4 regions of the Comamonas sp. FG99 genome follow, and region 4 is predicted to be linked to each of the others. Evidence: predicted binding sites of a transcription regulator. Region 4 holds the regulator's gene; each other region holds the start of a gene.
The links. The regulator FNR, encoded in region 4, switches genes on or off when oxygen is low (the NO sensors DNR and NnrR bind a similar motif). The targets are predictions, from matches to a motif close to TTGATNNNNATCAA.
Positions count from the first base shown of each region.

Region 1: the regulator FNR is predicted to act here: its motif matches at 3,577-3,590, upstream of ACODRX_RS17430 (hemerythrin domain-containing protein).
Region 2: the regulator FNR is predicted to act here: its motif matches at 2,973-2,986, upstream of ACODRX_RS17320 (universal stress protein).
Region 3: the regulator FNR is predicted to act here: its motif matches at 6,223-6,236, upstream of cydD (thiol reductant ABC exporter subunit CydD).

Region 1 covers NZ_JBMDII010000026.1:43,118-50,927, forward strand. Annotated here, with positions in the region: gene azu (azurin) at 1-263, shown strand, start outside; gene ACODRX_RS17420 (response regulator) at 300-992, opposite strand; gene ACODRX_RS17425 (type IV pili methyl-accepting chemotaxis transducer N-terminal domain-containing protein) at 989-2,968, opposite strand; gene ACODRX_RS17430 (hemerythrin domain-containing protein) at 2,965-3,528, opposite strand; gene ACODRX_RS17435 (DUF3079 domain-containing protein) at 3,644-3,850, shown strand; gene ACODRX_RS17440 (peptidylprolyl isomerase) at 3,968-4,858, opposite strand; gene narI (respiratory nitrate reductase subunit gamma) at 4,855-5,577, opposite strand; gene narJ (nitrate reductase molybdenum cofactor assembly chaperone) at 5,595-6,284, opposite strand; gene narH (nitrate reductase subunit beta) at 6,295-7,810, opposite strand, start outside.
Region 2 covers NZ_JBMDII010000026.1:19,213-27,022, forward strand. Annotated here, with positions in the region: gene ACODRX_RS17310 (choice-of-anchor U domain-containing protein) at 1-1,418, opposite strand, end outside; gene ACODRX_RS17315 (LysR family transcriptional regulator ArgP) at 1,549-2,484, shown strand; gene ACODRX_RS17320 (universal stress protein) at 2,488-2,910, opposite strand; gene ACODRX_RS17325 (hypothetical protein) at 3,026-3,802, opposite strand; gene ACODRX_RS17330 (metallophosphoesterase) at 3,949-4,794, opposite strand; gene ACODRX_RS17335 (LysR family transcriptional regulator) at 4,814-5,791, opposite strand; gene ACODRX_RS17340 (hypothetical protein) at 5,955-6,392, shown strand; gene ACODRX_RS17345 (LysR substrate-binding domain-containing protein) at 6,443-7,366, opposite strand; gene ACODRX_RS17350 (tautomerase family protein) at 7,482-7,810, shown strand, end outside.
Region 3 covers NZ_JBMDII010000035.1:27,815-35,624, reverse strand. Annotated here, with positions in the region: gene ACODRX_RS20235 (formate dehydrogenase subunit gamma) at 1-243, opposite strand, end outside; gene fdxH (formate dehydrogenase subunit beta) at 240-1,175, opposite strand; gene fdnG (formate dehydrogenase-N subunit alpha) at 1,186-4,254, opposite strand; gene ACODRX_RS20220 (C40 family peptidase) at 4,439-5,023, shown strand; gene ACODRX_RS20215 (YgaP family membrane protein) at 5,047-5,232, opposite strand; gene ACODRX_RS20210 (rhodanese family protein) at 5,263-5,796, opposite strand; gene ACODRX_RS20205 (ArsR/SmtB family transcription factor) at 5,813-6,094, opposite strand; gene cydD (thiol reductant ABC exporter subunit CydD) at 6,349-7,810, shown strand, end outside.
Region 4 covers NZ_JBMDII010000020.1:49,966-57,775, reverse strand. Annotated here, with positions in the region: gene ccoN (cytochrome-c oxidase, cbb3-type subunit I) at 26-1,489, shown strand; gene ccoO (cytochrome-c oxidase, cbb3-type subunit II) at 1,518-2,150, shown strand; partial or broken gene ACODRX_RS14785 (cbb3-type cytochrome oxidase subunit 3) at 2,161-2,289, shown strand; gene ccoP (cytochrome-c oxidase, cbb3-type subunit III) at 2,331-3,251, shown strand; gene ccoG (cytochrome c oxidase accessory protein CcoG) at 3,261-4,718, shown strand; gene ACODRX_RS14770 (FixH family protein) at 4,760-5,044, shown strand; gene ACODRX_RS14765 (hypothetical protein) at 5,072-5,374, shown strand; gene fnr (fumarate/nitrate reduction transcriptional regulator Fnr) at 5,409-6,134, opposite strand; gene hemN (oxygen-independent coproporphyrinogen III oxidase) at 6,297-7,676, shown strand; gene ACODRX_RS14750 (urease accessory protein UreH domain-containing protein) at 7,679-7,810, shown strand, end outside.

The DNA of each region.
Region 1 (7,810 bases), on a different contig from region 4:
CCATGGGGCACAACTGGGTGCTCACCAAGGCCGCCGACATGCAGGCCACCGCCACCGACGGCATTCCCGCCGGGCTGGACAAGGACTATGTGAAGCCCGGCGACAGCCGCGTGATCGCACATACCAAGGTGCTCGGCGGCGGCGAGTCCGCCTCGGTGAGCTTCGACGTGTCCAAGCTCAAGAGCGGCGAGAACTACGCCTGGTTCTGCTCGTTCCCGGGCCACTCGGCCATCATGAAGGGCACGCTCACGCTGGCGAAGTAAGCGCCCCTGCACCTTTCGGGGACGCATCGCGGGCCGTCAGCCGCGCCCGCGCCCCTCGGTCAGCAGCACCGCCGCCTGCACGCGCGAGGAAAGGCCGAGCTTGCGCAGGATGTGCTGCACATGGATCTTCACCGTGGTCTCGGCGATCGCCAGGCTGCGGGCGATCTCCTTGTTGCTGGCGCCGGCCGCGATCTCGCGCAGGATCTCGTGCTCGCGCGGCGACAGCTGCTCCAGCGGGTCCGCCGGCGCGGCGGCCGGCTCAGGCGCCGGCGGCTGCGGCTGCCGGGCCTGCAGCGCGCTGACCAGCTTGTCCGTCATCTCCATGCTCACCGTCGACTGGCCGCGCAGCGCGCGCTCGATGGCCGCGACCAGCACCTCGCTGTCCGCCGTCTTGAGCAGGTAGCCGTGGGCGCCGCGCTGCAGCGCCAGGGCCAGCGTGTCGGCATCCTCGCTGACGGTGAGCATCAGCACCCGCGCGGCCGGCGCGGCCTCGCGCAGGCCGGGCAGCAGGTCCACGCCGCTGACGCCGGGCAGGTGGTGGTCGAGCAAAATCACGTCGGGCTGCAGCTGCGCCGCGCGGCGCAGCGCCTCGCCGGCATCCGCCGCCTCGCCCACCACCTGCAGCTGCGGCTGGGTGGCCAGCAGCGCGGTGACGCCGCGCCGAAACAGCGGGTGATCGTCGACCACCAGCAGCCGTATGGCGCTGGCCCGGGGGGTCTGCATGCTCATGGCGGCATCCTTTCCGATTCGGCCAGTGCGGCCGCGGGCTGCGGGCCCGGCAGCGGCGGCAGGCTCAGGGTCACGCAGGTGCCGGCGCCGGGCACCGAGGCGATATCGAGCGCGGCGCCGATGCTGGCGGCGCGCTCGCGCATGATGCGCAGGCCCACATGCGTCTCGTCCAGCGCCGGGGCCGCGTCCTCCATGCCACGGCCGTCGTCGCGCACCTCCACCACCCACTGCGGCGCCTGCTGCACGTCCACCCACACGGCATGCGCCTGGGCATGCTTGCGCACGTTGGACAGTGCCTCCTGCACCACGTGCAGCACCTGCACCTGCACGTCGGGCGGCAGTGCCATGCCCTCGCCCTCGATGCTCAGCTGCGCGGGCAGCCCGGTCTGGTGCTCGAACTTGGCCAGCGTGGTGCGCAGCGCGGGCGCGATGTCCTCGGCATTGGTGCGGGTGCGAAAGTGCAGCAGCAGCTCGCGCACGTCGGACAGGCTCTCGCGTATGCCCGCATCCAGCTCCGCCAGCCGGCCCTGCACGCGCTCGCCAGCCTCGGGCGCACGGGCGATCTCGTCGCGCAGCAGCGCGGCCTGGATCTTGAGAAAGGCCAGGCCCTGCGCGATCGAATCGTGCAGCTCGCGCGCCAGCAGGCCGCGTTCATCGGCCACCGCCGCCTCGCGCTGCAGGGCATCGGCGCGCAGGCCCTCCATGCCGCCGGCCAGGTGGCTGGCCAGCGCATCGAGCAGCGCGCGGTCGTCGGCCGCCAGCTCGGTGGGCGCGCGGAAGAACAGGTCGATCTCGCCCAGCATGCGCTCGTGCAGCCGCACCGGCACGCTCAGCACGCAGGCGAAGCCGGCGCGTCGGCATTGCCCGGCATCCGCCCGGCCGGCGCTCCAGGGCGCGCCGCCGCGCCAGTCGTGCAACGCCACCAGCCGGGTCCTGGCCTGCGCCTGGGGCTGGCCGCAGAAGCAGTCGCCGGTGGGCACGCAGTGCTCGGCCGCGACCATCTCGTGCGGCAGCCCTTCGGACGCCAGCAGCACATAGCGGCGGTTGTCTTCGTCGCACCAGCGCACGGCCACCGCATCGGCCCGGGCGACGTAGCGCGTCTGCGCGGCAAAGCCCTGGGCCAGCGCCTGCAGCGAGTCGGACTGGGCCACCAGCGCCGCGCCCTCGTACAGCGCCGCCAGCCGGGCGCGCTCGGCCTGCAGGCGCTCGGTCTTTTGCTGCACGCGGCGCTCCAGGCTGGCATACAGGTCCTGCAGGCGCACCGCCATGCGGTTGAAGCCCCGGGCCACCGCGCCGAACTCGTCGCCGCCATCGGCCGGCACGCGCGCGGACAGGTCGCCCGCCTCGACGCTCGCCAGCGCGCCCTGCAGCCGCGACAGCGGGCCAAATACCAGCAGCTGCGCCGCATACAGCAGCGCCATGGCGGCCACGATGGCCAGCGCCATCATCGCGAACTGGGCGGTATTGAGCAGCGTGGTCCAGCGCGCCAGCTGCCTCTCTATGGTGCTGACCAGGCGGTCGATGCCGCCCACGAATTCCTCGGCCTGGCGCGCAACCGCGGCCGACTGCGCCGCATCGCCGCCCGCGGGCTGGGCAGGCAGCTGCCGCCAGGCGGCACGCAGCTGCTGCCAGCGCTGCTGCACCGCCGCCAGCGCGGCGCGCGAGGCCTCGTCGCGCGGCACGGCGAGCGGGCGCACGGGGTCGCCCGCCTGCAGCAGGGCCAGGCTGGCGTCGAAGCGGCGCAGCAGCGGCTCCAGGCGCTGCGGATCGCCCGAGGGCAGCGCCTGCGCCAGCTGCCAGGTCTGCATGCGCATGCGCCCGGCTTCGTTGATCGCGGCGGCGCCGCCTTCGAGCGACCAGGTGAGCCGCAGCGTCAGGCCGATGGCGGCCAGCGCCAGCACCAGCAGCGCGCAGCCGATGGCGCCGATCTTGACCGCCAGCGGGCGCCGTGGCGCCTCGGTGCCGTCCGCGCTCATGGCGCCGCGTCCGGGTAGCGGGCGCCGCGGCGGCGCGCCATGTCGCGGCCCATCGCGGCCTGCTCGGGCAGGCCCAGGCGCGAGCGCGCCTCGGGGTAGGCCAGGGCCTCTTCGACCTGGATGTGGCGGGCATAGAGCGCCGCGAACTCCGCCCAGCGCCGGCGCGCCGCCGCCAGCGCCGGGCCCTGCGGCGCATGCCCGGCCTGCACCGCCTGCAGGTCGGCGCGGATGCCGGGCCACAGCAGCGCCATCTGCTCGTGCTCGGCATGCAGGGCATCGGCCAGCGCGGCCTGGCCGGCGGCCCTCAGCGCGGGAAACACATGCCGCTCCTCGTCGTCGTGGTGCAGCGGCGCGGCCAGGTCGAAATAGCGCTGCACGTCGGCCGCCGCGTCGCGGGCCTGCCCGTCGGCATCCTCGCTGCCACGCTTGGCAAGGTGTTCGCCCAGCCGCTGCAGCAGTGCCAGCGTGCGCTGCACCCGGCCGTGGCAGGCATGCAGCATGCCGAACGGCTCGTCGAAGCCGGCGGCAGGAGGGGTATGCAGTTGCAGGGTCACAGCCATGGATTGTCGCTGCCGGCCGCTGGATCAGGCGCGGGGCGAGCGCCGCGGCTGATCCAGATCAAAACCATGCGCCGGGCGGGCGCGCACAGTGGGATTGTCCTCTTCATCGCCCGCCATGGCCAAACGCTTTCCGATCAACCCCGCCCACCCCGAGCGTACCTGCTGGGGCTGCGACCGCTATTGCGCCGCGAACGCCATGGCCTGCGGCAACGGGTCGGAGCGCTCGCCGCATCCAGCCGAGCTGTTCGGGCCCGATTGGGCGCAGTGGGACCCGCTGGCTTCGCCGGCGGCGGAAGCTGCCGATGGGGCTGGAGAGTCCTGAAACGATAGCTTCCAGCGCCTTACCAGCAATGTTTTCCATATGAAAAATATTTGAATTCATTGATTTACGTGCGGTAGCAGCTATCTTTTTTCATACCATTCCCCGCCCTCACGAGGCCTACTGCACCAGCGGCGTCTCCACCCCCTCCAGATCCACGCCCACCAGCTGCGCCCGCCCCGCCAGCAAGCGCAGGTACTGCGACAGCGCCGTGGCGAAGCTCTGCTGGCGCAGCTGCTGCAGCACCGCGGCGCGCACTTGCTCGTAGGGCGGCACGGTGCCGCTCTCGCGCGCCAGCACTTCCACCACATGCAGGCCGAAGCGGCTGTGCACCAGGCGCGGCAGCACGCCGACCTCGGCATGGCCGAACAGCTCGCGGGCGAACTCGGGGGCGCAGTCTGCCACCTGCAGCCAGCCCAGGTGGCCGCCTTCGGCTGCGCTTGGGCAATTGCTGCTGGCCTTCGCGGCGGCGGCGAAGCGGTCGCCCGCGGCCTGCTCTTCGGGCGTGGCGCTGCGCACGTCGAGCAAACAGGCTTCGGCGCGCTGACGCAGCGCGTTCACATCCACACCGGGCGTGACCGCGAACAGCACATGGCGGGCCCGCACGCGCTCGCCCCGGGCATAGCGCGCCGCATGGGCCGCATGGTGGCGGCGGCCGGCCTCGTCGCCGGGCTCGGGCAGCTGCAGCGCGGTGTCGAGCAGGCGCTCGATGGCCATGCCCGCCGCCTCGCTGATGGCGCCGGCGTGGGGCGCCGGATCGTCGGCCGCCAGCAGCCCCTCGCCCATCGCGGCCTGGCGCAGCAGCTCGGTGCAGGCGCGCTGGCGCAGCTCGGCGGCATCAAGCAGTTCGCCGGCATCGCACAAGGCGATGCCGTTGACCCGCGGCGCAGGCGGGGCAGCGCGCGCCGCGCCCAGCGGCGCCTCGATGCGCGGCAGGCTGGGCGCCTCGCTCTCCTGGCAGCTGCAGGCGTGGCTGCCGCAGCCTGCGGTGGAATGCTGTGCTGCGCTCATGCCTGGCCCCCTTCCCGGTTCTCGGGCAGGTTCAGCCGCCGCGAGCGCACCAGCTGGTAGGGCCGCGCCAGGTAGGCCACCGAGGCCAGGCCGCTCCACACATGCACCAGCCGGCTGAACGGGAACAGCAGGAAGATGGTCATGCCCAGCACCATGTGTACCTTGAACGGCCAGGCCAGCGCCACCAGGCCCGAGGCGTCGGGGCGGAAGGTGACGATGCGCTGCGCCCAATCGGCCAGCACCAGCATGGCGCTGGCGTCAGCCCGGTGCGAGAACGATGCCGGCAGCGTGGCCAGGCCCAGCACCAGCTGCACCCACAGGATGACGAGGATCGCCAGGTCGGTGCGGTGGCTGGTGCGGCGGATGCGCGGGTCGGAAATACGCCGGTGCAGCAGCAGCGTGAGGCCGATGAAGCACACCAGGCCGGCAATGCCGCCCGAGACGATGGCCAGCATCTGCTTTTGCGGCGCGGTGATCAGCCAGCCATACATGAAGTGCGGCGTGAGCAGGCCCACGGTGTGGCCGAACAGCAGGAACAGGATGCCGATGTGGAACAGGTTGCTGCCCCAGCGCAGCTGGCCCGAGCGCAGCAGCTGCGAGGAATCGCTCTTCCAGGTGTACTGGTCGCGGTCGAAGCGCGCGAGGCTTCCCATCAGGAAGACGGCGAGGCAGATGTAGGGGTAGACGACGAACAGGAAGTTGTGCACGGCGAGTGGCATGGCGGGCTCCTCGGGTTTCAGCGGGCGGCGCCGGCCGGTGGCTGGCGCCGCATGAGGTGGACGGGTTGCGGCGTGCCCGGCGCGGCCTGGCCCTGGCTGCTGCAGCCGCCGAAGGCGGCGGGCTCCTCCCAGCTCGCGTCGAGCGGCTCGTCGGCCGGGGCGGCGGCGGGCGCCCCGGCCGCCAGCGGCTGGCCCGCCAGGTCGAGCACCGCGGCCAGCGCCGCGGCATAGTCGCTGTGGCGGCGCGCGAGTGCCGCGGCAATCGATTGCAGGATGTGCGCGAACTCGCCGATGAAGGCGCGCGCCTGCTGCGTGGGCTGGGTCGAGGCGAACTCCAGCAGCACGGTCAGGTGGTCGGGCAGCTCGGCGGGGTCGAGCAGCAGGCCGGCCTGCTCGTAGGTTTTCACCAGGTCGACCATGGCCGGGCCACGCTCGCGCGAGTCGCCGTGCACATGCTCGAACAGGTGCAGCGCGGTGCCACGCCCGCGGTCGAACAGGTCCACATAGACGGCCTCGGCATCCAGGCCCTCGGCCAGCAGCCGGTCCATCAGCGCGTCGAGCTCGGCGCGGCGCACGCGGCCGATCGCGTCTTCGGCGTTCAGCGCGGCATGGATGTCGGGCAGGTGGGCGCGCATCGCGGCGTCGGGGTAGCGCAGCAGGTGGGCCAGCGCGCGCAGGGTGAAGCTGATGCTGTCGTGGTCTTTCATGTCTTGCTCCTCACAGCGTGGCCTGGATCGGGATGGTGCGCTTTTTCTCGCTGCCGAACAGGCTGGTTTCGGTCACGCCCTCGCTGCAGCCGTTGCCGAACGAGAAGCCGCAGCCGCCGCGCACGTTGAAGGCGTTCTCGGCGTATTCGCGGTGGGTGGTGGGGATCACGAAGCGATCCTCGTAGTTGGCGATGGCCATGATCCGGTACATCTCCTCGGCCTCGGCCACGCCGAGGTTCGCCTGCTGCAGCGCGGCCTCGTTGGGCTGGCCGTCCACATGCTTGCCGCGCTGGTAGGCGCGCATGGCCAGCATGCGCTCCAGCGCCCGCACCACCGGCTGGGTATCGCCGGCCGTGAGCAGGTTGGCCAGGTATTTGACGGGGATGCGCAGCTGGTTCACGTCGGGCAGCTCGCCGTTCGTTCCCTCCTTCGACTGGATATGGCCGGCCTGGGCCGCCGCGGTGATCGGCGACAGCGGCGGCACGTACCAGACCATGGGCAGCGTGCGATATTCGGGGTGCAGCGGCAGCGCCACCTTCCAGTCCACCGCCATCTTGTAGACCGGGCTATTGCGCGCCGCGATCAGCCAGGCCTCGGGTATGCCGTCGCGGCGCGCCTGCTCGATCACCGCCGGGTCGTGCGGGTCGAGGAAGATGCCGAGCTGGGCCTGGTACAGGTCCTTGTCGCGCTCCACGCTGGCGGCTTCCTCGATGCGGTCGGCGTCGTACAGCAGCACGCCCAGATACCGGATGCGGCCCACGCAGGTCTCGGAGCAGACGGTGGGCTGGCCGGCCTCGATGCGCGGGTAGCAGAAGATGCACTTCTCGGCCTTGCCGCTCTTCCAGTTGTAGTAGATCTTCTTGTACGGGCAGCCCGAGACGCACATGCGCCAGCCGCGGCACTTGTCCTGGTCGATGAGCACGATGCCGTCTTCCTCGCGCTTGTAGATGCTGCCGCTGGGGCAGCTGGCCACGCAGGCGGGGTTCAGGCAGTGCTCGCACAGCCGCGGCAGGTACATCATGAAGGTGTTCTCGAACTGGCCGTAGATGTCCTTTTGCACCTGCTCGAAGTTCACGTCCTTGCTGCGCTTGCTGAATTCGCCGCCGAGGATTTCCTCCCAGTTCGGCCCCCAGACGATCTTGTCCATGCGCTGGCCGGTGATCAGGCTGCGCGGGCGGGCGGTGGGCGCGGCCTTCATCTCCTTGGCGCTTTGCAGGTGCTCGTAGTCGAAGGTGAAGGGCTCGTAGTAGTCGTCGATCTCCGGGAGGTTGGGGTTGGCGAAGATCTTCATCAGCAGCGACCACTTGCCGCCCTGGCGCGGCACGATGGAGCCGTCGGCCTTGCGGCTCCAGCCGCCATTCCAGCGCTCCTGGTTCTCCCATTCCTTGGGGTAGCCGATGCCGGGCTTGGTCTCGACGTTGTTGAACCAGGCGTATTCGACGCCGGGGCGGCTGGTCCAGACGTTCTTGCAGGTGACGCTGCAGGTGTGGCAGCCGATGCATTTGTCCAGGTTCAGGACCATGCCG
Region 2 (7,810 bases), on a different contig from region 4:
GTGAACGACAGCCCCTGGCTGGCCAGCGCATCGTAGGGATCGCCCACCACGCCGGAGTATGCCGACAGCGGCGGCAGCCCGGTGGTGGGCGCCGCCGCGGCGGTGAACGGCTGCGGCGTGGTGCTGGCGCTGCCGCCCACGCTGTTGACGGCGCGCACACGCAGTTGATGCTCACCTACGTCCAGGTTACTCAGCATCGCCTGACTGGCAGCCACCACGGCGGTCTGGCCCACGCCAGTGGTGAAGTCCGTGCCCACCGACACTTCCACCACGTAGTAGGCCGCCCCGGCCATGGCATCCCAGCTCGCGCTGACACTGTTGCCGCCCGGAGTCACCGACAAGTGCGCCGGCGGCTGCGGGCGCTGCGCGGGCGGCTCGGCTTCGGGCGCGAGCGCCAGGCCGTAGAACAGATTGCCGCTGGCCTGCGGCGCGCCGACCAGGGTCTCGAAAGCCCCGGCCAGTGCCTGGCCCTTGCCCGAGCGGTCGAACAGGCGCTGCACCTGGGATGACTTCTCGGTGGTGACCAGCAGCATCACATTGCCCTCGCCCGTATCCACGGCCACCAGGCCGTGGATGCCGCCCAAGGCCAGCGTTCCCGCCGCCAGCCACTTGGACTGGGCCGCGCTCCAGGCGTACTTCACGAGCTGGTCGCCGCCATTGTCCGCGCCATAGAGCGTGTCCAGGGCGCCGTCGCCATCCAGGTCCAGAAAGGCGATCCCGCGCAGGTTGCCCGGCGCCTTGTCGAAGGCCAGCGCCTTGGGCTTGCCCGCAGCCGTGGGCGGCGCGCCATCAAAGTAATTGAGCGTCTTGTCCGCATAGGCATAGAGCTGCCCCGCGGCCATCGTGAGTCCCTGGGCCTTGCTTTTGTATATCTGGGTGCCGCTGGTACTTCCGCTGGCGCCATACCAGGTTCCGCCCTGGTTGGCCGTGCCCTCGTCGCCGCTGGCCCAGGCAGCGCTGCAATCCTGGGTGGCGGCGCTGCGGATAGCCCCTTTGTCGATGGCCGAGGAACCCAGGCCTGCCACCCCGCCGATGCCGCCATCCGCCGCCACGAATGCCACAGCGCGCGGCGCATTGCTGGCAGCTTCGCCATCGAGCGCAGCCTTGGAATAGCTGGCCTCGACCGCATAGCCCGGCAGGGCCAGGCAGCGGCGGTCGGCAGAGCGGTTGAGCAGCCCTTCCGAGCCCTTGGTGCCAGCCATGAAAGCCTTGGCACCGGCGGCATTCGCCGTCGGCAACGCAACCGCCTGTACCCAGGTGCCGTCGGGTTGGTACTCGTCCACATAGATCGGCAGCGGGCCCGATCCCGAGGGGGCGACCCGGTATGCCACGAAATTGCCCTGAGTGAAATCCTTGGCCCCGGCCGCGCCGCACAGCACCATGCAGGCGGCGGCCACCGCGCCCCTGCTCCAGACCATTGCATATCCGCGCATTGCTTCTCCCATCCACGTCCGGCAAATCGCGCGACTGTAGAAGCCCCAGGTGACAGGCCTGTGACAGGCTTGCACACGCCCGCCCCCAGGCGGCCTGCCGCTACACTGCGGCTCCATGAGCAATTTGGACCCCGCCGCGCTGGAATGCTTGGCCGCCATCGTCGAGGAAGGCGGCTTCGAGAAGGCCGCGCTGCGCCTGCATGTGACGCAATCGGCCGTGTCGCAGCGCCTGCGCGCGCTGGAGGCGCAGGTGGGCTCGGTGCTGGTGGTGCGCAGCCGGCCGCTGAAGGCCACCGCTGCCGGGCAGCGCCTGCTCAAGCATGTGAAGCAGCTGCGCCTGCTGCGCGCCGATCTGGAGCGCGACCTGCAGGAGCTCGCGCCGCTGGCCCATGGCGACCAGGACAACGAGCGCATCTCCATCGCCATCAACGCCGACAGCATCGCCACCTGGGCGCTGCCCGCGCTGCAGGGGCTGGCGCAGCAGCGCCTGTCCCTGGAGGTGATCGCCGACGACCAGGATTTCACGCAGGACTGGCTGCGCTCCGGCGAGGTGCTGGGCTGCGTGACCACCCTGTCGCAGGCGCTGCGCGGCTGCCGCATGGTACCGCTGGGCGCGATGCACTACGTGGCGGTGGCCGCGCCGGGCTACGCCGCGCAGCATGTGCCGCAGGGCCTGTCGCGCGGCAATTTCCGCGACCTGCCCTTTCTCTCGTACAACCGCAAGGACGACATGCAGGCCGTGTTCGTGGCCCAGGCCATGGGGCTGCCGCGCGTGGACCTGCAGCACCTGTACCTGCCCAGCTCCGAAGGCCAGCTGCGCGCGGTGGCCGCCGGCTGGGGCCTGGGCGTGGTGCCCGAACTGCTGGCCCGCCCCGGCCTGGCCGACGGCAGCCTGGTCAACATCGCGCCCGCGCACGTGCTGGCGGTGGACCTGTACTGGCACTGCTGGAACCTGCAATCCGGCCTGCTGCAGGCGCTGACCGAGGCCATGCTGAGCACCGCGCGCGCCAGCCTGGAGCCGTCAGGGCAAACAGCCCCGGCGGCATGCTGAAACTCAGCGAATCAACAGCACCGGCACCTTGCTCGCCGCCAGCACCTGGGTGGCCACCGAGCCCACCACCAGCTTGGCCAAGGCACCATGGCCGCGCGTGCCCATGACCAGCAGGTCGTAGCCGCCCTCGTCCGCCACCCGGCTGATGGTCTCGCCGATCGGGCCGACCTTGCTCAGGCACTGCACCGCGACCTGGTGGCCCGCCAGGAACTCGCGCACCGGCGCCAGCACCTTCTGCGCCTCCTCGTCGAAATAGTCGGCCACCAGATCCTTGCTCAGCATCTTGGCGGCATGCGGCGGCAGCGGTGCGCTCACCGTGAGCGCGGTGTATTCGTTGCCCGCAGCCGCCCAGTTCGGATGGCTTACGAGGTATTCCAGCATTTTCTGGGTGTAGGCACTGCCGTCGACAGCCAGCAGAATTCGCATGTTCATGACTCCTGGGTTGGTGGGTGACCCACCAAGCATAGTCGCAAGACGGCGCCGCTGCGTTGATTCACGTCAGCTTCCAAGGGCATAGCATGCCTGATCCAGCCATGCAAGGCTATCGCGGCTCTTCATATGTCTCGAAGGCAAGATTGGCAACGCTGTTATCGGGATAGCTTCTCTTGTAATGGAAGGCCGTGTCTTTCAAGCGCGCCAGCGCATGCGGCCCCAGATGGCCCTCCAGCTCACTTTTGGGGAAGGAGTACATCATTGCGACGATCTCTCGGGGGTCCTCAAGATTATTGGATATAAGATCATTCAAATACACATGGAAATTGGCATCACTTCCATGAAAAACCCTTATCGCCTGCAGCCAGCTTCCATATGTGGAGATGGATGAAATACCCAGCTCACTAACAATGGGAGAAAACTTAGGCCGAGCATTCCCCAATAAATCCAGCACATCCGCGCTTTCTGCCATGGACAGTCTTTCGTATATTCCCATGGGGATCGAAAGATGAGAGAGCAGGACTGTCTTGCCGTATAAATTGTCAGAATTAAATATTTCATCAATAATTTCCTTGGGTTGACCGTAGTCAATTGACAAGACATGCGCCAGCTCGCCATAGTATTCATCGGAACTGATCAGATCCTTTTCATAGGCCTTTTTTATCAAGCCGACCGTGTCTTCGTAATTACCTGAGCGCCAATAATCAAAGAGCACGGCCCGAATTTCCGCGCGATCATCTCCCGTGCTGATTTTTTCGATCCTGTCATTCAACGCCGCCCCATCAGGCCCATCTCCATGGATACCGGAATTGCGCATGTAGAAAATGGCCAATGCAATGGCAGCCCCCATCAATAGGAAATAGATTATTTTCCTGGTCGTCCACATAGCAGTCTCCCTCCCTCGAATATTTCAACTGCGATTGCCCCGCGGGGCATACCAGCCCGCGCATCAATCCACGACCTCCGCCGAGGCGCGGCGTCAAGAACAATCCATCGGCGGCCGTGCGCCGCCCGCGCTCCTCCCCTCAAGGCTCAGACCGCCACGGTGAAGCCTGGCCGAAACCCCTCCTGCTCGCCCTTGCGCGCATAGCCCAGCGGGTTGGCCACCACGCGGCAGCGCCAGGGCCGGCCGTCGGCATGCGTGCCGCTGGCCACATAGTCGCTGGGCGCATGCAGGTGGCCGTGGATCCACAGGTCGGCATGGGGCAGCAGCGCATCGAGCTGGTTGCAAAAACCGGCCGTGCCCGGCGTGAGGCCGTAGCGCGGATCGGCGCTGCGCAGGCTGGGCGCGAAATGGGTGACCGCCACCGTCGGCCCGTCGAAGGGTTGGAGCAGCGCCGCGCGCAGCCAGTCCTGGCACCGCAGGGCCTCGTCGCGGATCTGCGCCGCCAGAAAGGGCTCGCCATGGCGCGTGGTGGCGGTCTTGCCCAGGTAGAAGTTGGCGGCCTTGTAGGCCTTCTCGCGCTGGCGCAGCAGGCTGCCCACGTCCTGCACGCCCGAGTGCAGCGCGATCGCGTCGAAGTCGCTCCACAGCGCGGTGCCGGCGAAGCGCACGCCGCCCAGCACATGCACGCCGCGCTCCAGCAGCACGATGCCCAGGCGCTCGCAGCAGGCGGCAAGCCGCTGGTAGGCCAGATCGAAATCCATGCCGTCGAACTCGTGGTTGCCCGGCACCATCAGCACCGGCACGGGCCAGCGCCCGCCGGCCGAGCGCGGGCTGAATTGCGCCAGCCCGAAATCATCGCCCGGCAGCCGCGAGCCGGGCTGGTATGAGCCGATGTCGCCGGCGAGCACCAGCACATCGGCGCCGGGCGCCGGCACGGCGCGGAAATGCGGATCGGTCTCCAGGTGCAGATCAGAGAGGACTTGCAGCTTCATGCCGCCATGCTAACCGCTGCTACAGCGGCAGCTCCTGGTCGGGGAAAGCGGCCTTGGTGGCGCGCTCCAGCGCCAGCAGCATCCACGCCAGCGCCGGCGCCGGGATATGCCGGCTGCGCGTGCGCCACAGCGCGTCCACGTGCACCGCCTCCACGCGCAGCGGCAGCGGCCGGCAGGCCAGCTGCCCGGCCAGGCCGATGATGGGCACGATGTGCCGCGGCAGCACGGTCAGCAGGTCGCTCTGGGCCGCCACGCGGGCGGCGGTGAAGTACTGGTTCACCGTCATCACCACGCGGCGCTTGCGGCCGATGGAGGCCAGGGCCTCGTCCAGAAAACCGAAGGGCTGGCCCGAGAAGCTCACCAGCAGGTGGCGCGCGCCGCAGTAGCGGTCGAGCGTGAGCAGGCCTTCGGCCAGCGGGTGGTCCTGCCGCATCACGCAGATGTATTCGCCGTCGTACAGGCGCCGGCTTTCGAAGTCGACCAGCGCGCCGGCCTGCGCGCGCGCGGTCATCTCGGCCAGCACGAAGGGGAAATAGCCCACGGCCAGGTCGGCCGATTCGGCGTCGAGCATGCCGCGCGGATCGCGCGTGGTCAGCGGCTGCACCTGGACGGAGACATGCGGCGCCTCGGCCTCCAGGATGTCCACCAGGTGCGGCAGCAGCGTGGCGGTGGTCGCATCGGCCATCGCGAGCACGAAGGCCTGGCGGTCGCGGGCCGCATCGAAGCTCTCGGGCGCAAAGGCCTGCTGCAGCCGGGCCAGCGATTCGCGCACCGCCGGCCACAGCGCATTCGCCAGCGGCGTCGGCGCCACGCCCTGGCCGCTGCGCACCAGCAGCTCGTCGCCCAGCACGTCGCGCAGGCGGCGCATCGCATTGCTGACCGCCGGCTGGGTGATGGCCAGCTTGTCGGCGGCGCGCGTGAGGCTGCGCTCGGTCATCACCTCGTCGAACACGCGCAGCAGGTTCAAGTCCAGGTTGCGGAACTGGTGGGTTTGCATGGCGGGCTCCTGGCGGGAAGGCCTATTCTCCCCTAATCATCACCAACATGAATGACAAGAATTCAAAATATAAATTTGAGATTGCATAGGGTAAACCCTAGAATACTTTCATCGCTTCCAAGGAAGCACTTTTTTGCAGGCCCGCAGGGCTTGCCCAGACATCATGAGCAACCATTTCTTCTACACCGATATCCCGACCGAGCACACCGGCGTGCAGCGTGTGGAACGCGCCGCCGAACATCTGCACGACACCTTCGCCAGCAAGCGCAGCGGCACCCGTCTGGTGCTGGCGGCACTGGTGGCCAGCGTGCTGGTGGCCAGCGAGTGGATCACCTCGATGGCGGGCAGCCAGCACTGGGTCGCCGGCTGGGCGCTGCTGTGGGTGGTGGCATTCGCCTCGATCGCCCTGCTGGCCGAGCCCGCACGCTCGCTGAGCGAAGGCCTGCGCGCCGTGCGCAAGAACTGGAACGAGCAGACCCGCCGCGCCGAGGAAGACGACCGTACCTGGAGCTACGCGCTGCTGGACGCCCGCCTGATGGCCGACCTGAACCGCGCCATGAGCGACACGGCGGTGAGCTTCAGCAACAAGTCCCGCGACTGAGTTTCAGCCGCCATCCTTGTAAAAAAGCCGCGGCCTGCCGTGGCTTTTTGCTATCCGTGCCCATCCTGGCCGGCACGGTATTGCGGTGGCGGCACGCAGCCGGGCTGCGCCAGCAGCCATTCGCAGAACCGGTCCAGCCGGGGCTGGCCGCGGCCGCCATCGCCCGCGCGGCGCTGCACCGCATAGTGGTAGCCCGAGGGCTGAAAGCCCCAGGGTGCCAGCAGCCGGCCGGCCGCCAGCTCGTCCATCACCAGGTGCCAGGGCGCGACCGCGATACCCAGGCCGCGCACCGCGGCCTCCAGCGTGAAGTAGTAATGCTCGAATTCGGTCCCACTGGCGGCGGTGGGCAGGTCCAGCGCCATCGAGCGGCACCACATCTCCCAGGCATTGCGCCGGGTGCGGGTGTGCAGCAGGGCCTGGCCGGCCAGATCGGCCGGCCCGCGCAGCCCGAGCCGCCCTGCCAGCGGCGGCGCCAGCACCGGGCCCAGCCACTCGGCGAACCAGGGCTGGCTGGCGATGTGCGCGCGCTCAAGCCCATCGTCCACCGTGATCGCCAGGTCGCAGCCGCCCTGCGCGGTATCCACTGGGGTGGTGCGCAGCCGCACCTCGATGCCTGGATGCAGGGTATGGAACGAAAAGAGCCGGGGAATCAGCCATTTGACGGCAAAAGTGCTGAAACAGCTCACATCCAGCGGCCCGCCGTCGTCATCGCTGATCTCGCGCACCGCGCTGTCGATCTGCCCGAAGGCCGCCGTCAGCGCCGGCAGCAGGCGCTGGCCGGCGGCGCTGAGCCGGGGGCGGCTCTTGCGGCCCTCGAACAGGGCCACGCCCAGGCTGCGCTCGAGCTGCTGCACCTGGCGGCTGACCGCGCCGGGCGTGACCGAGAGCTCCTCGGCGGCCGCCGTCATGCGGCCCAGCCTTGCGGCAGCCTCAAAGGCACGCAATGCGTTCAGGGGAGGAAGGCGATGCATCATTGAGTTTATTGCACATAGAAACTGCAAAGATATCGCTTTTGTGGCGGCGGGAATCTACAGAGAATCACGGCCTTGTTGCCATCCGGCGACAACGCCTTCCCAGAAAGACCCAGCCATGCCCTTCATCCGCACCAACCTACCCCAGGACACGCCGCAGGCCCAGCGCGAAGCCATCGTGCAAGGCATACACCAGGCGCTGGTCGACAGCATCGGCATGCCGCCCGACGAGCTGTTCAACATGGTCGCCGACTATGCCCCCAACCAGTTCTGGTGCAACCGCAGCTTCAACGGCATCCAGCGCTCGGAGCGGGTGGTGGTGGTCGAGATCACCATGCGGCGCGGCCGCAGCGACGCGATGAAACGCGAGCTCTATGCCGCCATTGCGCGCAACCTGCAGGCCGGTGCCGGGGTCGAGCCGGCGGACGTGCTGATCTTCACCCACGA
Region 3 (7,810 bases), on a different contig from region 4:
CAGGTTGGCGCAGGCAAAGCGCAGCGCCAGCACCAGGAAGCACAGTGCCATCAGCACGCCGATGTAGGGGTGGAGGATGCGCGTCCACGGGCCGCCGCCGAAGAGCTGCGTGAGCGGGAAGAACGCCGGGTGGAAGAACGCCAGGCCGGACAGCGCGAGCAGCACGAAGCAGATCGCCACGATCCAGTGGTTGGCGCGCTCCGAGGCCCGGTAGCGCACGATGTCACGGGGGTTGCGGTTCATACGCCTGTCTCCTTTCGCGGATCGGTGCCGGACTCGGCCAGCGCCCGGCGCGCCTCATCCTCTTCCAGCTCCTCGGGCACCTCTTGCGGGCCCTTGGTGATGTAGTGGAAGAAACTGCCCACCGCAGCCACGCCCAGCGCGGCCATGGCCAGCGGCTTGGCCACGCCCTTCCACAGGCCGACCATGGGGCTGATCCTGGGGTCGTCGGGCAGGCCGTGGTAGAGCGAGGGCTTGTCCGCATGGTGCAGCACGTACATCACGTGCGTGCCGCCCACGCCCAGCGGGTCGTACAGGCCAGCCTTGGCGAAGCCGCGCTCCTTGAGGTCGGCGATGCGGGTGTCGGCCTGGGTCTTCATGCCTTCCTTGGTGCCGAACATGATGGCGCCGGTCGGGCAGGTCTTGACGCAGGCCGGCTCCTGGCCCACGGCCACGCGGTCGGAGCACAGCGTGCACTTGTAGGCCTTGTGGTCCTTCTTGGAGATGCGCGGAACGTTGAACGGGCAGCCGGTGACGCAATAGCCGCAGCCCACGCAGTTTTCCTGGTGGAAGTCGACGATGCCGTTGCTGTACTGGATGATGGCGCCGGGCGACGGGCAGGCCTTGAGGCAGCCCGGGTCTTCGCAGTGCATGCAGCCGTCCTTGCGGATCAGCCATTCCAGGTTGCCCGACTCCTCGTTCTCGTATTCGGTGAAGCGCATCACCGTCCACGAGTTCTCGGTCAGATCGTTGGGGTTGTCGTACACGCCGTGGTTGCTGCCGACTTCGTCGCGGATGTCGTTCCACTCCATGCAGGCCGATTGGCAGGCCTTGCAGCCTATGCACTTGGAGACGTCGATCAGCTTGGCCACTTCGCCCGAGTGCGGCGAACGCGCGCTGGGCGAGGGCGTGGTGGTGGCCGAGCGGCGCTTGATATCGAGGGATTGCAGTGACATCGATACCTCCTTATGCCTTCTCGACCTTGACCAGGAAGGTCTTGAACTCGGGCGTGTTGGTGTTGCCGTCGCCGACGAAGGGCGTCAGCGTGTTGGCGATGAAGCCCGGTTTGGTGACCCCCTTGAAGCCCCAGTGGATCGGGATGCCGACGTGGTGCACCGGCTTGCCCTCGATCTGCATCGGCTTGATGCGCTTGGTGACCACCGCCACCGCCTTGATGTAGCCGCGCTTGGAGCTGACCTTGACGCGGTCGCCCGCGGCAATGCCGATCTCCTTGGCCAGCGCCTCGCCGATCTCGACGAACTGCTCGGGCTGCGTCACCGCGTTCACCAGCGCATGCTTGGTCCAGTAGTGGAAGTGCTCGGTGATGCGGTAGGTGGTGCCCACGTGCGGGAAGTCGGCCGCCTTGCCGAAGCTGTCCCAGACATGCGGGAACACGCGCGCCGCCGGGCTGCTCGTGGCCTTGGGGTTCTTCGGGTGCAGCGGGTTGTAGCCCAGCGGCGTGTCGAAGGGCTCGTAGTGCTCGGGAAACGGCCCTTCGGCCATGCCCTTGCGCGCGAAGAAGCGCGCCACGCCCTCGGGGTTCATGATGAACGGACCGGTGCCGGCCTCGGGCTTGATGGCCGCACCGTAGTCGGGCACGTCCGCGCCGCCCCAGGCCGAGCCGTTCCAGCGCACCAGCACGCGCTTGGGGTTGAAGGGCTTGCCCTGCAGGTCGGCCGAGGCGCGGTTGTACAGCACGCGCCGGTTGGCCGGCCAGGCCCAGGCCCAGTTCAGCGTGTTGCCGATGCCGGTGGGATCGCTGTTGTCGCGCCGCCCCATCTGGTTGCCGGCCTGCGTCCAGGCGCCGGCATAGATCCAGCAGCCGCTCATGGTGCTGCCGTCGTCGCGCAGCTCGCCGAAGCCCGAGACCTGCTCGCCCGCCTTGCGCAGCACCTTGGAGGGGTCGGCCGGATCGGTCAGGTCGGCCAGCGCGCGGCCGTTGTACTCCTTGGCCAGCTCTTCGGAGCTGGGGTGCCTGGCCTGGGCATAGGGCCACCAAAGGTTGAGCATGGGGTCGGGGAACTTGCCGCCGTCCTTGCGGTACATCTCGCGCATGCGCAGGAACAGCGTGGACATGATCTCCACGTCGGTCTTGGCCTCGCCCGGCGGCTCGGCCGCCTTCCAGTGCCACTGCAGCACGCGCGACGAGCTGACCACCGCGCCTTCCTCCTCGGCGAAGCAGGTGGTGGGCAGGCGGAAGACCTCGGTCTGCACCTCCTCGGTCTTGATGTCGTTGAACTCGCCGTAGTTCTTCCAGAACTCCGAGGTTTCGGTGGCCAGCGGGTCCATGACGACCAGGAACTTGAGCTTGGCCAGGCCGGCGCGCACGCGGTTCTTGTCCGACAGCGCCGCCAGCGGGTTGAAGCCCTGCGCCAGGTAGCCGTTGACCTTGCCTGCGTTCATCAGGTCGAAGATCTGCAGCATGTCGTACTCTTTGTCGAGCTTGGGCAGGTAGTCGAAGGCCCAGTTGTTCTCGGCCGTGGCGGCCGAGCCCCACCAGGCCTTCATCAGGCTGACGTGGAACTTGGGGTAGTTCTGCCAGTAGCTCATCTGGCCCGGGCGCAGCGGCTTCTGGGTGCGCGCGGCGATGTACTTGCCATAGTCCTGCTCGGCCTGCCGGGGCAGCGTGAGGTAGCCCGGCAGGCTGGCCGACAGCAGGCCCAGGTCGGTCAGGCCCTGGATGTTGGAGTGCCCGCGCAGCGCGTTCATGCCGCCGCCGGCCACGCCGATGTTGCCGCACAACAGCTGCACCATCGCGCCGCAGCGCAGGATCTGCGCGCCGATGGAGTGCTGCGTCCAGCCCAGCGCATACATGATGGTGGCCGCGCGGCCCGCCACCGCGGTGCTGGCGAACTGCTCGCACACGTGCAGGAACTTCTCCTTGGGCGTGCCGCAGACGCGCTCGACCACCTCGGGCGTGTAGCGCGAGTAGTGGGCCTTGAGCAGCTGGTAGACGCAGCGTGGGTCCTGCAGCGAGGGGTCGGTCTTGACGAAGCCGTCCTCGCCCAGCTCATAGTCCCAGGAGCTCTTGTCGTAGCTGCGCTTTTGCTCGTCGTAGCCGGAGTAGATACCGTCGTCGAAGGCAAAGTCGGCGCGCACGATGAAGCTCATGTCCGTGTAGTTGCGGACATACTCGTGGTGGATCTTGTCGTTGCTGACAAGGTAGTTGATCACCCCGCCCAGGAAGGCGATGTCCGAGCCGGAACGGATCGGCGCGTAGAAGTCCGCCACCGAGGCCGAGCGGTTGAAGCGCGGATCGACCACCATGAAGTGCGCCTTGTTGTGCGCCTTCGCTTCGGTCACCCACTTGAATCCGCAGGGGTGTGCTTCGGCGGCATTGCCGCCCATGATCAGGATAACGTCCGCATTCTTGATGTCGACCCAATGGTTCGTCATCGCTCCACGGCCAAACGTCGGGGCAAGACCTGCCACCGTCGGGCCGTGTCAGACACGGGCTTGGTTGTCGAATGCGAGCAGGCCCCAGGAGCGGGCGACCTTGGCGGTGAGATAGCCGGCCTCGTTGCTGGAGGCCGAGGCGGCCAGCATGCCGGTGGAAGTCCAGCGGTTCACCGTGAGGCCGTCTTCGGTCTTCTCGATGAAGTTCGCGTCGCGGTCGGCCTTCATCAGGCCGCTGATGCGCTCGAAGGCCTCGTCCCATGAGATGCGCTTCCACTCGCTGCTGCCGGGGGCACGGTACTCGGGGTACTGCAGGCGGTTGGGGCTATTGATGAAGTCCAGCAGGCCCGCGCCCTTGGGGCACAGCGTGCCGCGGTTGACCGGATGGTCCGGGTCGCCCTCGACGTGGATCGCTGCCTGGCGGGAGTTCTTGCCGCCATCGCCGAGCGCATGCATCAGGATGCCGCAGCCGACCGAGCAGTACGTACAGGTTTGCCGCGTGACCGTGGTCGCGGCGAGCTTGTACTGGCGGACTTCGGCAAGCGCGGTGGCGGGCGAAAAGCCCATCACCGCCAAGCTCGATCCCGCCAGCGTGGAGCCGGTCACTTGCATGAACCGGCGTCTGGAGAGTTGCACCATGGGGCGTCCTCGCTTTCGTGGAAGGAGGTTATAAAAATGATTCGGCAGACAACCATTCTATCGTGCATATAGGTTTTTCCTAGTGGGGCAAGCCTGCTGATCGGCCCGCGCATGGAGTGGCGCCGTGCCGGGAAAAACACATTCAGATTCACTGGATTAGCCACGATTGTGAATAATGTGCTTCATGATGAACGCGATGCACGCCGCCAAGAGCGGCCAGGATGGTGGCCAAAGCGGCGCCGGCACGGCCTCGCGCCGCGAATGGTTGTTGGGTGCTGTGCTGTCGGCGGGCGCGCTGCTGGCGGGCTGCGCCTCGCGGCCCCAGGCCGCGCGCTCCGGCGGCGCCAGCGTCGCCGGCGTCGCCGGCGTGAGCCTGGGGCTCGACAGCCAGCTGCGCGAGCCGCTGTATGCGCGGCTGATGATGGTGGTGAACACGCCCTACACCTATGGCGGCAACACGCCCGAGGGCGGCTTCGACTGCAGCGGGCTGGTGCTGTATGCGATGCGGGGCATCACCGAGCGCCGGCTGCCGCGCACCACCGCGCAGTGGGCGACCGTGAGCGCGCCCATCGACCCCGGCCGGCTGCAGCGCGGCGACTTCGTGTTCTTCAACACGCTGGGCGGGCGCTATTCGCACATGGGCATCTACGCCGGCAACGGGCAGTTCGTGCATGCGCCGTCGACGGGCGGCATCGTCAAGACGGTGGCCATGGACAATCCCTATTTCAGCAAGCGCTTCACCGAGGCGCGCACGGTGTTTGTCGCCTGAGCCCAGCCGGTGAGGCGGCTGGCCTATCTGCTGCAGGTGCGGATGCCCAGCAGCGTATACAGCGGGCAAAAGCGTACGATGCCGGTGAGCAGCGGGATCACGCCCAGCCATCCCCACCAGCCGAGGACATGGGTGGCGGCCAGTGCGATGAGCACCAGCCCGGCGACGATGCGCAGCAGGCGGTCGAGGCCGCCGACGTTGGATTTCATGATGTTTCTCCTCTGAGTGGTTGATCCGGATCAGGCCGCCGCCGCGCGGCGGTTCCAAGGCATCTTCATCAGCAGGCGGGCCATGCCGCAAAAGCCGGTCAGGCCGGCAAAGACCAGCCCGCAGCCGACAAAGCCCGGCAGCAGGTAGAACCACGGCGACACCGCCGCTCCCAGCGCGGTGCCGGCGGCCACCAGGCTGCCGGCGGCAATCTGCACCTGGCGCTGCAATTCCAGTGGGCGCGAGGCATCGCGCAGCACTGGCAGGCCGGCTTGCTTCCAGCCGTCGAGGCCGCCTTCGAGCACGTAGGCCTCGCCGCCGGCGCAGGCGCACAGCGCATCGGCATGCATGCGGGTGCGCTGGCCCGAGCGGCAGTGAAAGACGATCACCGCATTGGCGTCTTTGAGCGCCAGCGCGGCGGCGCTCAGCTGCTCCAGCGGAATGCAGCGCGCCTGGGCGATGTGCTCGCGCGCATGCTCGTCGGGCTGGCGGATGTCGACGAGCGTCGCGGCGCCGCGCTCGAGCAGGGTTTGCACTTTCTGGGGGGAGAGGGTTTGCAGGGGCATGGCAGGCCTCGGTGGTTCAGGGGCAGAAGATGTCTTTGAGCGTGGCGATCAGGCGCGCCACGTTGGGGTTCTCGATGCGGTAGTACAGGGTCTGGGCTTCGCGGCGAAAGCTCACCAGCCCTTCTTCGCGCATGCGCGCCAGGTGCTGCGACAGCGCGGACTGGCTCAGCGGCACCTGTGCAAGCAGCGCGCCCACGGTCATCTCTGTGTGGGCGAGCAGCAGGCACAGCACCAGCAGCCGGTGCTCGTTGCCGACGGCGCGCAGCAAGGCCGCGGCCTGGGCCGCGCCCTCTTGCATGAATGTCTGTTGCGGGTCATGGCTTGACATATTTAATTAAGTAAAATCTAATTTAGCATATTCTAATTAATAAAGGGAGCCCCTGTTTTCGCCAGCGTCAACGCCTACCTTGGAATTCGCGCCAGACCTTGATGTACATCAAGCAAGGCGCAGATGGGTGGCTGTGGCTATGGAAAACCCGTATATGGGCGCCGACAATGGATGGCGACAGGAGTCCGGCGGCATTTCCCTGAAGTGTCGCCGCAGCCGCAAGCATGAACCCAAGCCCACCGCCGTCGATCCAGCTGCCCGCGCCGTCCCCGGTCGGCACGGCGCTGCAATGGGCCGCCGCGCTGCTGTGGCTGCCCCAGGCCGCGCTGCTGGCCTGGTCGGTGCAGCAGATGGCGGCCGGCCAGCCGCTGCGCAGCCTGCTGGCGGCAGCGGCCGGCGTGCTGGCGCTGGGCGTGCTGCGCGCCTGCTGCGAAGGCCAGGGCATGCTGCGCGCCAACCGTGCCGCGCGTGCCGTGCTGGGCCGGCTGCGCGCCCAGGTGCTGCAGGCCCTGGCCCAGGCCTCGCCGCTGGACAAGGCGCGCGCCGCCTCGGGCCTGGCAGCCAGCGCGCTGGCCGAGCAGGCCGAGGCGGTGGTGCCGTGGCTGGCGCGTTACCAGAGCGCGCTGTGGCGCGTGCGCATTGTGCCGCTGGCGATCGCCGCGGCGGTGGCCAGCCAGAGCTGGCTGGCGGCCTTGATCCTGGTGGTTGCGGCGCCGTTGATTCCCCTGTTCATGGCCATCGTGGGCTGGCGCGCCCGTGCCGCCAGCGAGGAGCAGCTGGTGCAGATGGGCGGCATGAACGCCTTCTTGCTCGACCGCCTGCGCGGCCTGGGCAGCTTGCGCGCGCTGGGCGCGGTCGAGGCTTCGGCGCTGCGGCTGCGCGGCCATGCCGAGGCGCTGCGCCAGCGCAGCATGCGCGTGCTGCGCATCGCCTTTTTGTCGTCGGCGGTGCTGGAGCTGTTCTCTGCGCTGGGCGTGGCCATGGTGGCGGTGTACGTAGGTTTTCACCTGCTGGGCATGCTGCCGTTCGGCGCCTGGGGCCAGAGGCTGAGCCTGGGCCAGGCGCTGTTCGTGCTGCTGCTGGCGCCCGCGTTCTTCGAGCCGCTGCGCGATCTGTCGGCGGTGTGGCACGACCGCGCCGCCGGCGAGGCGGCGCTGCAGGCGCTGGACGGCCTGTGCCGGCAGGCGGCGCCGATGGTCGGCGGCATGGCGCCGGCCGCGGACAGCGGCACGGCGGCCATGTCGGTCGAGGTCTTCGACCTGCAGGTACAGGCGCCTGGCGGCGAGACGCGCCTGGCGCCCTTGAACCTGCGCGTGGCGGCGGGCGAGCATGTGGCGCTGTGGAGCCCCAGCGGCAGCGGCAAGTCGGTGCTGCTGGCGCAGCTGGCGGGCCTGGCGCCGGTGCAGCGGGGCCGGGTGCGGATCGATGGCCGGCCGCTGGATGCGCAGACCGCGGCCGCGCTGCGCGCCGGCATGGCCTGGATGGGCCAGCAACCCCATGTGTTCGCGGGCTCGGTGCAGCGCAATATGGCGCTGGGGCGGGCACATGTCGGCGCCTCCGAGCTGCGCGCCGCCGGCGAGCAGGCGGCGCTGGGCGCGGTGCTGCAGGCCCGCCCGGGGATGAGCCTGGGCGAGGGCGGCAGCGGCCTGTCGGGCGGCGAGGTGGTGCGCCTGGCGCTGGCGCGTC
Region 4 (7,810 bases):
GTTTGCAACATCTACGAGGACTACGATGATTGCGACAGATTCACAAGCAGCTGCTGCCGCGCAAGCACCGGCCGTGCACTATGACGACACCGTGGTGCGGCAGTTCACCATCATGGCGGTGGTGTGGGGTGTGGTCGGCATGGCGGTGGGCGTGTTCATCGCCGCCCAGCTGGCCTGGCCCGAGCTGGGCTTCGGCATTCCCTGGCTGAGCTACGGGCGCCTCAGGCCGCTGCACACCAACGCGGTGATCTTTGCCTTTGGCGGCTGCGGGCTGTTCGCCACCAGCTACTACGTGGTGCAGCGCACCTGCCAGACGCGGCTGTTCCTGCCGAAGCTGGCGAGCTTCACCTTCTGGTGCTGGCAGGCGGTGATCGTGGCGGCCGCCATCAGCCTGCCGCTGGGCTACACCCAGGGCAAGGAATACGCCGAGCTCGAATGGCCGATCGACATCCTGATCGCGGTCACCTGGGTGGCCTATGCGATCGTGTTCTTCGGCACCGTGGGCATCCGCAAGGTCAGGCACATCTATGTGGCCAACTGGTTCTTCGGCGCCTTCATCATCGCGGTGGCGCTGCTGCACATCGTCAACAGCGCGGCCATCCCGGCGAGCTGGATGAAGAGCTACTCGGCCTATGCCGGCGTGCAGGACGCGATGGTGCAGTGGTGGTACGGCCACAACGCGGTGGGCTTCTACCTCACCACCGCCTTCCTCGGGATGATGTACTACTTCATCCCCAAGCAGGCCGGCCGGCCGGTGTACAGCTACCGCCTGTCCATCGTGCACTTCTGGGCGCTGATCTTCACCTACATGTGGGCCGGCCCGCACCACCTGCACTACACCGCGCTGCCGGACTGGACACAGTCGGTCGGCATGGTGTTCTCGCTGATCCTGCTGGCGCCGAGCTGGGGCGGCATGATCAACGGCATGATGACGCTGTCGGGTGCCTGGCACAAGCTGCGCGACGACCCGATCCTACGCTTCCTGATCGTGTCGCTGTCGTTCTACGGCATGGCCACCTTCGAGGGGCCGATGATGTCGATCAAGACCGTCAACGCGCTCTCGCACTACACCGACTGGACCATCGGCCACGTGCATGCCGGCGCGCTCGGCTGGGTGGGCCTGGTGACCATGGGCTCGCTGTACTACCTGGTGCCGCGCCTGTTCGGCCGCGAGAAGATGCATTCGGTGCCGGCCATCGAGCTGCACTTCTGGCTCTCCACCGTGGGCATCGTGCTGTATATCGCCGCGATGTGGATCGCCGGCGTGATGCAGGGCCTGATGTGGCGCGAGGTGAATCCCGACGGCACGCTGGCCTACACCTTCGTCGAAAGCGTGAAGGCGACCTATCCGTTCTATGTGGTGCGCGTCACCGGCGGCCTGCTGTACCTGATCGGCATGCTGGTCATGGGCTGGAACGTGTGGATGACGGCGATCTCCGGCCGCTCGGTCCAGGTGCCGGTCCCCGCCGTGCAGGCCGCGCAGGCCTGAGCCCCCGCTTGAAAGAAAAGGTTTATCCATGGCGAACAACAACGCACATAGCAGCGGCGGCTTCACCCACGAGCGCGTCGAGACCAGCAACTTCCTGATGATCGTGCTCATCTTGCTGGTGGTGGCGATCGGCGGCCTGGTGGAAATCGTGCCGCTGTATTTCCAGAAATCCACCACCGAGCCGGTGGCCGGCCTCAAGCCCTATACCGCGACCCAGCTGATCGGCCGCGACGTGTATATCCGCGAGGGCTGCTACAACTGCCACTCGCAGATGATCCGGCCCTTCCGCGCCGAGACGCTGCGCTACGGCCACTACTCGGTGGCGGGCGAATTCGTCTACGACCATCCATTCCAGTGGGGCTCCAAGCGCACCGGGCCCGACCTGCACCGCGTGGGCGGCAAGTACAGCGACGAGTGGCACCGCATCCACCTGCTGAACCCGCGCGACCTGGTGCCCGAGTCGAACATGCCGGCCTATCCCTGGCTGGCCACGGCCCAGCTCGATGCCGAGGCGGTGCAGCCGCGCATGCGCGCGCTGCGCAAGGTGGGCGTGCCCTACAGCGACGAAGAGATCGCCGCCGCGCCCGCCGAGCTCAAGGGCAAGACCGACCTGGATGCGCTGATCGCCTACCTGCAGGTCATGGGCAAGACGCTGAAGTAAGGACACAGCCATGGACATCACCACGATGCGCATAGTCGCCACCCTGGCTTCGTTCGCCTGCTTCATCGGCATCGCCGCCTGGGCCTATGCCGGCCGCAACCGCCAGCGTTTCGAGCAGGATGCGCTGCTGCCCTTCCAGGACGGCGAATCCGAGCCGCCACAACAACAACGAGAACTGCCATGAGTGATTTCGCAAGCAATTTCTGGTCGCTGTATGTGACCGTCATCACCGTCGTGGGCATCGTGGCCTGCCTGCTGCTGCTCATCATCACCTCGCGCAAGAAGGTGCAGGCCACCGCGGACAACACCACCGGCCACGTGTGGGACGGCGACCTGACCGAGATGAACAACCCCATGCCGCGCTGGTGGATGTGGCTGTTCGTGCTGACCATCGTGTTCGCCGCCGGTTATCTGGCGCTGTACCCGGGCCTGGGCAGCTTTGCCGGCCAGAAGGGCTGGTCCTCGGCGCAGCGCTACCAGGACGAGGTGGCGCAGGCCGCCAAGGAGCTGGCCCCCGTTTATGCCCGCTTCGACGGCATGGCGCCCGAGGCCCTGGCCAAGGATGCCCAGGCCATGGCGATTGGCGAGCGCCTGTTCATGAACAACTGTGCGCAGTGCCACGGCTCGGACGCGCGCGGCAGCAAGGGCTTTCCGAACCTGAGCGACGGCGACTGGCTGCACGGCGGCACGCCCGACAAGATCCACGAGACCATCGCCAAGGGCCGTATCGGCACCATGCCGCCGATGGCCGCGGCGGTGGGCTCGTCCGAGGACGTGCGCAACCTGGCGCAGTATGTGCTCAGCCTCTCGGGCAGCCCGCACGATTCGCTGCGCGCCAGCCTGGGCAAGTCCAAGTTCACCGCCTGCGCCGCCTGCCATGGCATGGACGGCAAGGGCAACCAGGCCCTGGGCGCGCCCAACCTGAGCGACGACATCTGGCTGCACGGCTGGGGCGAGGCCGCGATCGTGGCCATGATCAACAACGGCAAGACCAACCAGATGCCCGCGCAGGAAGACAAGCTGACCGAGCAGCAGATCGGCGTGCTCACCGCCTACGTGTGGGGCCTGTCGAATGGCTCGGCCGCGGTGGCGGCGAAGTAGGGCGGGCCCATGAGCGGTTCTGAGCACCCTGGCGGGTCCGCCGGCAAGCGGGTGATCCCGATCGCCGCGGCGCCGCCCGACGATGCCGCCTCGGTATCGCTGTACGAGGCGCACCAGAAGATCTACCCGCGCTCGATCCGCGGCCTGTTCTCGCGCTGGCGCTGGCTGATGGTGTGGCTCACCCAGCTGGTGTTCTACGGCCTGCCCTGGCTGTCCTGGGGCGAGCGGCAGATGGTGCTGTTCGACCTGGGCGCGCGGCGCTTCTACATCTTCGGGCTGGTGCTGTACCCGCAGGATTTCATCTACCTCACCGGGCTGCTGGTGATCTCGGCGCTGTCGCTGTTCCTGTTCACCGCGGTGGCGGGGCGGCTGTGGTGCGGCTTTGCCTGCCCGCAGACGGTATACACCGAGATCTTCCTGTGGATCGAGAAGGTGGTGGAGGGCGACCGCAGCGCGCGCCTGCGCCTGGACCAGGGCGGCTGGAGCCTGGAGAAGCTGCGCAAGAAATTCCTCAAGCAGCTGCTGTGGATCGCGATCGCGCTGTGGACCGGCTTCACCTTCGTCGGCTACTTCGTGCCCATCCGCACGCTGGCGGCCGAGCTGATGGCGCTGCAGGGCTCGTGGCAGCTGTTCTGGGTCGGCTTCTACGGCTTTGCCACCTACGGCAATGCCGGCTACCTGCGCGAGCAAGTGTGCAAGTACATGTGCCCCTATGCACGTTTTCAGAGCGCGATGTTCGACAAGGACACGCTGATCGTCAGCTACGACCCGCAGCGCGGCGAGCGCCGCGGCCCGCGCGCCAAGGCGGTGGACTACCGCGCCAAGGGCCTGGGCGACTGCATCGACTGCAAGCTGTGCGTGCAGGTCTGCCCCACCGGCATCGACATCCGCGACGGCCTGCAATACGAATGCATTGGCTGCGGCCTGTGCGTGGACGCCTGCAACACGGTGATGGACAAGCTGCAGTACCCGCGCGGCCTGATCCGTTTTTCCACGCAGAACGCGGTGGCCCGGGGCTGGAGTGCGGCGCAGATGATGCGCCGGGTGCTGCGCCCGCGGGTGCTGATCTACAGCGCGGTGTTGCTGGCGCTGTCGGTGGCCATGGTGGCCAGCCTCTATGTGCGCACGCCGCTCAAGGTCGACGTGGTGCGCGACCGCGCCGCGCTGGCGCGCATCGTGGCCGGCGGCCGGCTGGAGAACGTGTACCGCCTGCAGATCATGAACGCCACCGAGGCGGCGCGCAGCTACCGCATCGCGGCCAGCGGCCTGCCGGGGCTGGAGGTGGCCTCGGAGCCGGAGGTTCTGGTGGAGCCGGCCCAGGCGCGCTGGGTGGCCGTGCGGCTGCAGCTGCCGCACGAGAGCTGGGGTAGCCAGGAGGCCGGCTCGCACACCATTTATTTCGACATCAAGGCGCAGGGCCATGCCGAGCAGGTGCGGGAGAAGTCCATCTTCCTCGTGCCCCGCTGAGCGCCCCGCGCCCGATCCCATCGCATTGCAAGGAGCTGACCATGAACCGCAATCTGCCGCAAACCGCGCCGGCCGCCGATGCCGGCAAGCCCTGGTGGAAGTTTCTCTCCGTCTGGCTGCTGCTGTCCGGGCCGGCCCTGGTGGTGGTGGCCGGGCTGGCCACGGCCTGGATCGCGGTCCGTGGCCAGGACCCGGTGGTCGACGACAACTACTACCAGAATGGCTTGAACATCAACCAGCGGCTCGCGCAGCCGCAAAAGAGCCTGGCACCGGCGCTCAAGGCACGCAACCATACGGCCACGCCGGCATCGGACCAGCCGCAATAGCGCGGCAAGCAAGAAGGGGAGACGCAGATGCTGCTGCAACGATGGATGTGGATCGCCTGGCCTGCATTTTTGCTCGCGGGCGTGCAGGAAATGCTGGTCTTCGCGGTGGTCGATCCGCACGACCTGACCTGGGCGGGCGAGCCGCTGCCGCTGAGCCGCACCGGCATCTACACGGTGGCGTTCTTCGTGTTCTGGGCGCTGATGATGGTGGCTACCGCGCTGACCACGCTGCTGTCGCTGTCGCCGTTCGAGGTCAACCGCTGCCCGGTGCCGAGCGACGACCGGCCCGATGCCTGCCGGCGCGGCGATTCGCAAGAGAAGTGCTGCTGAAATGCCTTGGGCTCAGGCGCGCATGGCAGTGGAATCAGTGGCAGGGCGCCTGGCTGCTGTTGACCAGGCCCTTGAGCTTGGCCGCGTCGATGATGCGCACATGGCGCTGCTTGACCTCGACGATGCCCTCGTCGACGAACTTCGAGAAGGTGCGGCTCACCGTCTCCAGCTTGAGGCCGAGGTAGCTGCCGATCTCCTCGCGCGTCATGCGCAGCACCAGCTCGGTCTGCGAGAAGCCGCGGGCATGCAGGCGCTGCACCAGGTTGAGCAGGAAGGCCGCCAGGCGCTCCTCGGCGCGCATGCTGCCCAGCAGCAGCATCACGCCGTGCTCGCGCACGATCTCGCGGCTCATGATCTTGTGCACATGGTGCTGCAGCGCGTTCACCTCGCGCGACAGCTCTTCGAGCCGCTCGTAGGGCATCACGCAGACCTCGGCATCCTCCAGCGCGATCGCGTCGCAGGAATGCTGGTCGCGGGCCACGCCGTCCAGCCCCATGATCTCGCCAGCCATCTGGAAGCCGGTCACCTGGTCGCGCCCGTCCTCGGTGGTGATGCAGGTCTTGAAGAAGCCGGTACGGATCGCATACAGCGAGGTGAATGCCTCGCCGTTGCGAAACAGCGCCTCGCCGCGCTTGAGCTTGCGCCGGGTGGAGACGACCTCGTCCAGGCGCTGCATCTGCTCGCTCGGCAGCCCCACGGGCATGCACAGCTCGCGCAGGTTGCAGTTGGAGCAGGCGACTTTGATGGCGGTAGTGGACATGCAGTGATTCCGTTGGCTTGACATTCATCAACTCCGCTGGCGCATGACCCGGAGCCTGTGTATCCGTATTGTGAACCATGGGCCGCCAATCCTTCTTGATCTGGGTCAAGGACAGCCGGAGCACGCCGGCGCATAGTAGTTTTTCTGATGGAAGATGCTGCGATGATTGCCTTGACTCCCGAGCTGCTGCGCCGTTTCGACGTGCCTGGCCCTCGCTACACCTCGTACCCGACCGCCGACCGCTTCGTCGAGGCCTTCGGCGCGAGCGACTACGCCATCGCGCTGGAGCAGCGGCGCTCGCACCCGGGCCGGGCGCAGCCGCTGTCGGTCTATGTGCACATCCCGTTCTGCGAGTCGCTGTGCTACTACTGCGCCTGCAACAAGATCGTCACCCGCCACCCCGAGCGCGGCGACCAGTACCTCGACTACCTGGAGCGCGAGCTGGCGCTGCATGTGCGCCACGGCGGCAGCGACCAGGCGGTGAGCCAGCTGCACCTGGGCGGCGGCACGCCAACCTTTCTCAGCGACACCGGACTCCAGCGCCTCATGGACATGCTGCGCCGCCACCTGCGCCTGGTGCCCGGCGGCGAGTATTCGATCGAGATCGACCCGCGCACCGTCACCCGCGAGCGCCTGCAGCTGCTGGCCGGGCTCGGCTTCAACCGGCTGAGCTTCGGCGTGCAGGACTTCGAGCCCGCGGTGCAAAAGGCGGTGCACCGCGAGCAGGCGGCCGAACAGGTGTTCGAGCTGGTGCGGGCGGCGCGCGAGCTGGGCTTCGAATCGATCAACGTCGACCTGATCTACGGCCTGCCCAAGCAGACGCCGCAGAGCTTTGCACGCACCATGCAGCAGGTGCGCGCGCTGCGCCCCGACCGCATCGCGCTCTACGCCTACGCCCATCTGCCGGAGCGCTTCAAGGCCCAGCGGCGCATCGCCACCGCGGATCTGCCCGCGCCGTCCGACAAGCTGGCCATGCTGGCCCAGGCGGTGGATGCGCTGCAGGCCGGCGGCTATGTCTACATCGGCATGGACCATTTCGCGCTGCCGCAGGATGCGCTCGCCGTGGCCAAGCGCCAGGGCCGGCTGCATCGCAACTTCCAGGGCTACAGCACCTATCCCGACTGCGACCTGCTGGCCCTGGGCGTATCGGCCATAGGCCGCATCGGCGCCACCTACAGCCAGAACGCCAAGACGCTGGAGGAGTACTACGACCTGATCGACCAGGGCCAGATCCCGGTGGTGCGCGGGCTGGCGCTGTCGCGCGACGACTTGATCCGCCGCGCGGTCATCATGGCGCTGATGTGCCAGGGCAGCCTGATCATCGAATCCATCGAGCAGGCCTGGCTGATCGACTTCGGCCGCTACTTCGCGGCCGAGCTGGAGCAGTTGCGCGCGATGCAGGAGCAGGGCCTGGTGCGCCTGGGCGGCGAGGAGATCGCGGTAACCGACATGGGCTGGTATTTCGTGCGCGGCATCGCGATGGTGTTCGACCGCTACCTGCAGGCCGACCGCAACCGCGCGCGGTTTTCCAAGATCATCTGAACATGCTCTGGGGCGTAGCCGTCACCGCCTTGCTGATGGGGCTGGCCGGCGGGCCGCACTGCCTGGCCATGTGCGCAGCCCCTTGCGCGCGCATCGCCGCGCCGCAAGGCGGCAGCCAGCCGATTGCCTGGGCG